DNA from 2 places in the Actinopolymorpha cephalotaxi genome. Region 1 is predicted to be linked to the other one. Evidence: riboswitches for the same ligand, from Rfam matches in the RefSeq annotation. Region 1 holds a riboswitch; the other holds the start of a gene.
The links. Region 1 has a riboswitch for cobalamin ahead of metE (5-methyltetrahydropteroyltriglutamate--homocysteine S-methyltransferase). Riboswitches for the same ligand answer to the same signal wherever they lie in the genome.
Positions count from the first base shown of each region.

Region 2: it holds a riboswitch for cobalamin, as region 1 does, so the genes downstream of both, cobT (nicotinate-nucleotide--dimethylbenzimidazole phosphoribosyltransferase) here and metE (5-methyltetrahydropteroyltriglutamate--homocysteine S-methyltransferase) in region 1, are expected to answer to the same signal.

Region 1 covers NZ_JACBZA010000001.1:3,879,422-3,883,499, forward strand. Annotated here, with positions in the region: gene FHR37_RS17095 (hypothetical protein) at 52-849, shown strand; gene FHR37_RS17100 (hypothetical protein) at 839-1,204, shown strand; gene dgoD (galactonate dehydratase) at 1,225-2,370, opposite strand; cobalamin riboswitch at 2,555-2,790, shown strand; gene metE (5-methyltetrahydropteroyltriglutamate--homocysteine S-methyltransferase) at 2,916-4,078, shown strand, end outside.
Region 2 covers NZ_JACBZA010000001.1:4,146,111-4,150,188, forward strand. Annotated here, with positions in the region: gene FHR37_RS18300 (pyridoxal phosphate-dependent aminotransferase) at 1-591, opposite strand, end outside; gene FHR37_RS18305 (aldo/keto reductase) at 604-1,485, opposite strand; cobalamin riboswitch at 1,551-1,733, shown strand; gene cobT (nicotinate-nucleotide--dimethylbenzimidazole phosphoribosyltransferase) at 1,856-3,502, shown strand; gene FHR37_RS18315 (adenosylcobinamide-GDP ribazoletransferase) at 3,499-4,078, shown strand, end outside.

The DNA of each region.
Region 1 (4,078 bases):
GCTGCCCGGCTTGACGCTGCCCTACCCCCAGCGACTCGCTGAGCCACACTCGTGAACTCCAATCCAGCTTCGAAGCCGCACAGCGGTACCTTCTCCGATGCCGTCGAGCCCACCTCAATGCTCGTCACACCGAACGGCATCAACGGATACTCCGAGACTCTCCTCGATTCTGTGGACCAGATCATGTCCCTGGTCAGTCCGTCGGCGTGGATCCTTGAGATCGTCTACGGAACTCTTGCGGTCGATCCGTTCCAGGAAGTGGTCAAACGTCTAGGCGGAGACTGGAACTACTTCGCCGACTGTGCCGACCTCTGGCGCATCCTGGGTGACACTCACCGGGCCATCGCCACGAACTTGCGACGTGGGAACGCTGTCCTGGACCAAACCTGGAACGGCCGCGCCGCCGACACCGCCTTCGCCTACTTCCACGACCTGACAGGCCATCTCGACGCGATGGGCAACACCCTGCACCGGTGCGCGAAAGAGTACGAGCGGTTGACCCTGCTGGTCTGGTACGCCGTCAAGGGCCTGGGCGCCGGGCTGCAAGCGTTGATAGACCTCGCGCTCACCATGGCGATTGCCGCCGCTGCCGGCGGCGCCACGGCCGGCACCGGGTTCGGACCAGCAGTAGCGGCTGCGATCATCGCCCTGCAGGCCACCCGAATGATTCGAGTGTGGGACAAGATCGCGGACTACCTGACAGTGTTTGAAGCAGGAGTCTTCGGGGTTGGTGGTGTCGTCGCCGAACTGCGCTTTGTCGCAGAACACCTTCCGCAGCCACCGGCGAGTCCGGGGCTATCCACGGCTCCCCCGACTGGTGACTGGAATACACATGGCCATGGGTTCTGAGGAGCACCCGGGCCCGCCGTCGGAGTCGTATTACGAGAAGGAGTTCGCAGAGCTTCGGCGGCTCGCCGACGATCCCGGCCGTGAGCGTCTCCTCCGTCGGTCACTCGACATCCTCGCCGGTGACCGGAGCCGTCCCGTGCTGCGCGACTTCGCCGAGGACGTACGCCACGGGCGGATGGGCCTGGCCGAGGCCGCTGCCTCCTCCGCCTACACGGAGGAGTTCACCACCCACGTGCGCGGCTTCCTCGACTGGTACACCCAGCTGTCCGACGACGAGCGAGGGGCACAGGCCGCCGCCGGAGAGGCCTGTCTGGCGTCGCTCACCGAGAACGACGACCTCGAGGAGGCCTCATGAGGTCGTGGAACGCGGCCGGCTCACCACTCGGCGAGCGAGCCGTCGTCGCGGCGGAAGGTCGGCGTACGCCACCGGTGACCCACCTCCGCGGCCCGCGCGACCTCCTTCTCGTCCACCTCGATGCCGAGCCCAGGCTTGGTCGGCCGGGTGACGTAGCCGTCGGCGAACCCGAACACCGACGTGTCCACGAGGTAGTCAAGCAGGTCCGAGCCCTCGTTGTAGTGGATGCCGAGGCTCTGCTCCTGGATCAGCGCGTTGGGGCTGGCGAAGTCGACCTGGAGCGAGGCCGCCAGGGCGATCGGCCCGAGCGGACAGTGCGGCGCAAGGGCCACGTCGTACACCTCTGCCTGCGCGGCGATCCTGCGTACCTCCGAAATCCCACCCGCGTGGGAGAGGTCCGGCTGCGCGATCGCGATGCCCGCGGACAGCACGTCCTTGAAGTCCCAGCGGGAGTACAACCTCTCCCCGGTGGCGATCGGGATCGACGTGGACGAACAGATCTGGCCGATCTGGTCGGTCAGCTCCGGGACCAGCGGCTCCTCGACGAAGAACGGCAGATAGGGCTCGAGCAGCGGCAGGGTCCGCCGGGCCATGGCCATCGTGAACCGGCCGTGGAAGTCGATGGCGATGTCGAACTCCGGCCCGCACGCCTCCCGGATCGCCGCCACCCGGTCGACCAGGGCGAGACACTGCGCGGCGGTGTCCACCCGGCGCATCTCCCCGCCACCGTTCATCTTGATCGCGGTGAAGCCCTGGTTCTGCATGTTCTTCGCGGCGTCGGCCACCACGTCCGGGCGGTCACCGCCGATCCAGCCGTAGACCCGCATCCGGTCGCGCACGTGGCCGCCCAGAAGCTGGTAGACCGGCACGCCGTACACCTTGCCGGCGATGTCCCACAGGGCCTGGTCGATCCCGGCGACCGCGCTGGAAAGCACCGGGCCGCCGCGATAGAAGTTGCCCTTGCTGAGCACCTGCCAGTGCTCCTCGATGCGCAGCGGGTCCTGGCCGACGAGGTAGTCGGCCGCCTCGTCCACCGCCGCCGCGACGGTGTGCGCGCGGCCCTCGACGATCGGCTCGCCCCAGCCCGTCACACCCTCGTCGGTGTCGATTCGCAGGAAGCACCACCGGGGCGCCACGAGATAGGTCGTCAGGCCGGTGATCTTCACCCGCGGACTCCTTCCACGCATTCGTCGACGCGACCGACGACGGCCCGCACAGGTACCGGCGTCGGCATCGCGCACATCGGCGACGACGCTACCGGAGACACCACCGCGGTAGGCCATGCCCGGCCCCCCGCGACCGGACCCGGCCCACCGGCGGGGTGCCCGGCCCACCCGATCCCGGGGGGCTAAGGTCGGCGGTGCGGTTGGTTCACCGGTCTGCTCGCTCGGTCCGGTGAGGCAAGAGGGAACCCGGTGCGAGTCCGGGACTGCCCCGCAGCGGTGAGTGGGAACGAACGCCGTGAGATCGCACTGGGCGGCATCATCAGCCACCTGGGAAGCGACGGCCAGTAGGAACCACCGGTAGGCGACGACCCTGCCGGTACGCCCACGAGTCCGAAGACCTGCCATCCGTGCGTGGGCCACCCGGCCCACGGTGGTCCGTGGCCTCGAGGGAAGGCGATCGGACGACCGGCGTCATGGCGCCAGTCGTTCGACCTGTCCTCACCTCGTCCGCCCCGGGCCGTCCGAGTTCCCGAGGGAAGGACTCCATGGAAACCGTGCGTACGACCGTCCTCGGCTACCCCCGGATCGGGGCACGCCGTGAGCTGAAGCGAGCCACCGAGGACTACTGGGCCGGCCGGATCGACGCCGCGGCGCTGGACCAGGCCGCCGCCGCGCTGCGCCGCGACACGTGGGAGACCCTGCGCGTCGCCGGCGTCGATCTCGTCCCGTCGCACACGTTCTCGCTCTACGACCACGTCCTCGACCACGCCGAACTGTTCGGCGCCGTCCCCCGCCGGTTCGCCGGGCTGCAGGGCCTGGACCGGTACTTCGCGATGGCCCGCGGCGCCGAGGGCGTACCGCCGCTGGAGATGACGAAGTGGTTCGACACCAACTACCACTACCTCGTCCCCGAACTCGGGCCGGACACCACGTTCCGCACCGCCGGGGCGCGGTCCCGGCCGGTGGCGGAGTACCACGAGGCGGCCGCGCTGGGTGTCACCACCCGGCCCGTCCTGCTCGGCCCGCTGAGCTTTCTCCTGCTGGCGAAGCCCGCGGCCGACGCGCCGAAGGACTTCCGCCCGCTGGACCTGCTCGAACCCCTGCTGGACGCCTACGTCGGACTGCTGGACGCGCTGGCCGACGCCGGCGTGGAATGGGTCCAGCTGGACGAGCCGGTGCTCGCCGCCGACCGCAACGCAGCCGAGCTGTCCGCACTGAGGACTGCGTACGAACGGCTGGGATCGACCGCACACCGGCCGAAGCTGCTGGTGGCGACGTACTTCGGCCCGATCGGCCCGGCCCTGCCCGTCCTGGCTCGCACCCGGGTGGACGGCCTCGCCCTCGACCTCGTGGCCGGTGCGGCCGACGCGGACCGGATCGCCGCGGCCGGGCTCGGTGACCGCACCCTGGTGGCCGGGCTGGTCGACGGCCGGAACATCTGGCGTACCGACCTGTCCCGCGCCATGTCGGTCGCGGCGTCCCTGCTCGGCTCCGTCGGTGACCTGGTGGTCGGCACCTCCTCTTCGTTGCTGCACGTTCCGCTCGACCTCACTCTGGAAGACGACCTCCCCGACAGGCTGCGGGACCGGCTCGCCTTCGCCCGGCAGAAGGTCGACGAGGTGGTCCTGCTCGGACGTGCCCTGCGCGAGGGACACCACGGGGTCGAACGCGAACTCGCCGAGTCGTCGGCGGCAATCGCCACTGCCAC
Region 2 (4,078 bases), 270 kb from region 1:
CTCGTCGGACACGATCAGCAGGTCGTGCCGGCGGGCGACGTCGGCGACGGCCCGGATCGTGCCGCTGCCGGCCAGCGTCCCGGTCGGGTTGTCGGGCAGGGTGAGCACGACCAGCCCGATCGGGCGGCCGGCGGCTCTCGCGGCGGTGGCGGCCGCGTCCAGCAGGTCGGGGTCGGGCACGCCGCCCTGCCCGTCGGGCGCCGGCACGTGGTGCACCTCGCGGCCGAGGAGCTGGGCCTGTGCGGCGTAGGTCACCCAGCTCGGCCGGGGCAGCGCGACCCCGCCGGCGCGCGCCCGGAGTACGGCGTACAGCAGGGGCTTGCTGCCCGGGCCCGCGACCACCTGCGCGGCCGTCGTCGGCAGGCACCGCCGTCGCCAGTAGCCCGCCGCGGCCTCGCGCAGCGCGGGAAGTCCGGCGACGGGTCCGTAGCTCCCCGACGATCCGGCCGCCGCGGCCGCGGTCAGCGCCGCCACCAGGTCCGGGTGCACCGGGAGTCCGGCCTCACCGAACCCGAGGGGCAGGACGGGCCGCCCGGCCGCCAGCCGTTCGGAGGTGAGCTGGTTGATGGCCAAGGTCGCCGAGACTGCCATGGCGTCACTTCATCACACGTACCGCTCGTGCAGCGCGGTCAGGTCGATCCGTCCGGCGAGGTCGTCGGCGACGGCGAGGTTGGCGCGTACGACGTCCGGGTCCCGCATCCCCACCAGCGCCACGTCGACGTGCGGGTTCGACAGCACGAACTGCACCAGCGCGCTCGAGTAGTCGAAGGTGCCGGCGGGGTTCACCATCGCCACCCAGCGCTGGAACGTCCCGGAGGTGGTGGTGCGCATCGTCACCGTGCCGAGTCCGTTCCGGCGGGCCTCGAGCAGGCTGCCGAACGGCCGGGTGGGGTCGTACGGGTGCTGGAAGAGGAGGTTGTAGCAGACCTGCACGGTGTCGAACCGGCCGCTGCGGATCAGCCGGTAGACCGAGTCGTTGTTGTCCTCGGTGGTGAAGCCGACATGCCTGGTCAAGCCCTCAGACTTGACGGAATGTAACTGTTCGATTACGCCGCCGGGTGCGAGGATGGCGTCGGTCTGCTCGGTGGTGAACGAGTCGCCGTGGATCTGCAGCAGGTCGACATGGTCCCGGCCGAGGCGTTCCAGGCTGGCCTCCAGCGACGCCCGCACGTGCGTGGCATCCGTACTGTCCATGCTGAACGGCACCTTGGTGGCCACGAACAACGGGCAGCCGCCGCTGGAGTCCACCCCGCGGAGGGCTTCGCCGAGCACCCGCTCGCTCGCGCCGCCGCCGTAGCCGGGTGCGGTGTCGTAGTAGTTGATGCCGCCGTCCAGCGCCACCTCGATCGCCGCGAACATCGCCGACCGGTCGCCCGCGTCGTCGGGGTCGAACCGTCCGAGGTAGTTCGTCAGGCCGAGGGTCGCGCCGCCGAACCCGATCCGGGAGACCCTCGCTCCGGTCCCGCCGAGAGTGGTGTACTCCATCGCCGCCTCCGTTTCCCCCGCCGACCGTCCGTCCGTCCGGCCGACAGGTCGCATCGGCCCGTTCGTGATCATGTGCCATTCTGGTCGCCGACGACAGGGAGGAACCCGGTGCGAATCCGGGGCGGTCCCGCCACTGTCACCAGGAAGCGACCTCTCCACGCAGAGGCCACTGCCGCGCGAGCGGTGGGAAGGCCGGAGCGGAAGCCACGATCTGGGAGCCAGGACACTCCGTTCGTCGGTACGACCATCCAGGGCGCGGACTCCTGTGGAGGGACTACTCGTGGCTGCCGTGAACTCTGCCGGCCCGTCGAACTCCGACGGCTCGATCGGCCCAGTCGGACCAGTCGGCCCAGTCGGCTCTTCCGGCTCGGTGCTGGACCGTACGCTGCGCGCCGTCCGTCCACCGGACGCCGGCGCGGTGGCCCGGGCCCGCGCCCGGCACGACGCGCTGGCGAAGCCGCGCGGCGCACTCGGTGTCGTGGAGGACCTCGGCGCACAACTAGCCGGGCTGGCCGGAACCTGCCCGCCGCCGGTACCCGAGCCCGCCGGCCTCGCCGTCTTCGCCGGTGACCACGGCGTCCACCGGCAGGGCGTCTCGCCGTGGCCGCAGGAGATCACCGCCGCGATGGTGTCGACGTTCCTGTCCGGCGGCGCGGTCGTCAACGCGCTCGCCCGGCAGGCCGGAGCGCGCGTGCGGGTCGTCGACGTCGGGGTGGCGGCCGACCTCCCGCCGGCGCCGGGCCTGCTGGACCGCAAGGTACGCGCGGGCACCGACGACCTCAGCGAGCGGCCGGCCATGAGCCGGACCGAGGCTGTCGCGGCGGTCGAGGTCGGCATCGACGTCGCCGCCGACCTGGTGGCGCAGGGGTGCCGCTGTCTGCTGACCGGCGACATGGGCATCGCGAACACCACTCCCGCGGCGGCCCTGGTCGCGGCGTTCACCGGGGGTACGCCGGAGCTGGTGACCGGCCGCGGTACCGGGATCGACGACGCCACCTGGGCGACCAAGGTCGCGGTCGTCGGCCGGGCCCTCGACCTGCACCGCCCCGACCCGGCCGACCCGCTGGGCGTCCTCGCCGCACTCGGTGGCCTCGAACACGCCGCGACCGTCGGCTTCCTGCTGGGCGCGGCCGCCGCCCGGGTGCCGGTGGTACTGGACGGCATCGCCGCGGGGGCCGCCGCGCTGGTGGCCCGGGCGCTCGCGCCGGACGCGGTGGGCGCGTTCGTCGCCGGTCACGTGTCCGCCGAACCAGCCGCACGGCTGGCGCTGGCAGAGCTCGGGCTGCGGCCCGTCCTCGACCTGGACCTGCGGCTCGGCGAAGGGTCCGGCGCGGTGCTGGCGCTGCCCGTCGTCCGGGCCGCGGCGGTCGTCCTGAGCGAGGTCGCCACCCTGGACGAGGTGGCCGCGGGCGGAGCGGACGCTCGGAGCGCCCGGCGACCGCGGCGGATCCTGGTGCTGGGCGGAGCGCGCTCGGGCAAGTCCACGACCGCCGAACGGCTGGCCGGGGCGGGCGGGCCGGTCACCTACCTCGCCACCGGCCCGCGGCCCACCGCCGGCGACCCGGAGTGGGCCGAGCGCGTACGCACCCACCGCGAACGCCGGCCGCCGGACTGGACCACGGTCGAGACCTCCGACCTGGTGGCGCACCTGAAGGCCGACGACCCGGAGCGTACGGAACCGTTGCTGATCGACTGCCTGTCCACCTGGCTGACCGGCGTGATGGACGCGGCGGGCTGCTTCGGCACCGAGCACCACTCCCCCGGCGGCCCGCCCGGCGACGAGGTGCGGGACCCGGCCGCCGTGCTGGCGGCGGAGGTGGACGCGCTGGTCGCGGCCTGGGGATCGACAACCCGTACGGTCGTCGCGGTCAGCAACGAGGTCGGCGGCGGGGTCGTGCCCGCCACCTCCTCCGGCCGGCTCTTCCGCGACGAGCTCGGTGTGCTGAACGCCCGGATCGCCGCCGCGTCCGACGAGGTGTGGCTCCTCACCGCCGGCATCCCCCAGCGGCTGCGGTGAGGAGCGCGGACAGCGCCGCGCCGGGCGAGGGTGCGGGCGGCCATGCGTTCGCGGGGGCGGGCGGAGGTGCTCGTGAGGGCGCGGCGAGAGGACGCGGCCTGGTGCTGGCGGTGACGATGTTCACCGCCGTGCCCGTGCCGGGCAGGTGGACCGGAACGCCGGTGGACCGCGGCACCGCTGGGCGGGCGGTGTGCTGGCTGCCGTTCGTCGGCGCCCTCCTCGGCGCACTCGCCGGACTCCCACTGCTCGCCGTCACCGCACTCGTACCCGACGGCACCGGCGCGCTGCTGGGCGCCGCACTCGCCGTCGCCACGCTGGCGCTGGTCACCCGCGGCCTGCACCTGGACGGACTGGCCGACACCGTGGACGGACTGGGGAGTTCCGCGCCGGCCGACCGCGCGCTGGCGATCATGCGGCAGCCGGACATCGGGCCGTTCGGGGTGGTGACCGTTGTACTCCTGCTGCTGGTGAAGGTGGCCGCCCTGGCGGCACTGGCGAACCAGGCGCCGGTGGCCGCCCTGCTCGCGCTCGCCGCGGCCGAGGGCGCGGGACGCCTGGGCGTGGTGTGGGCGACCG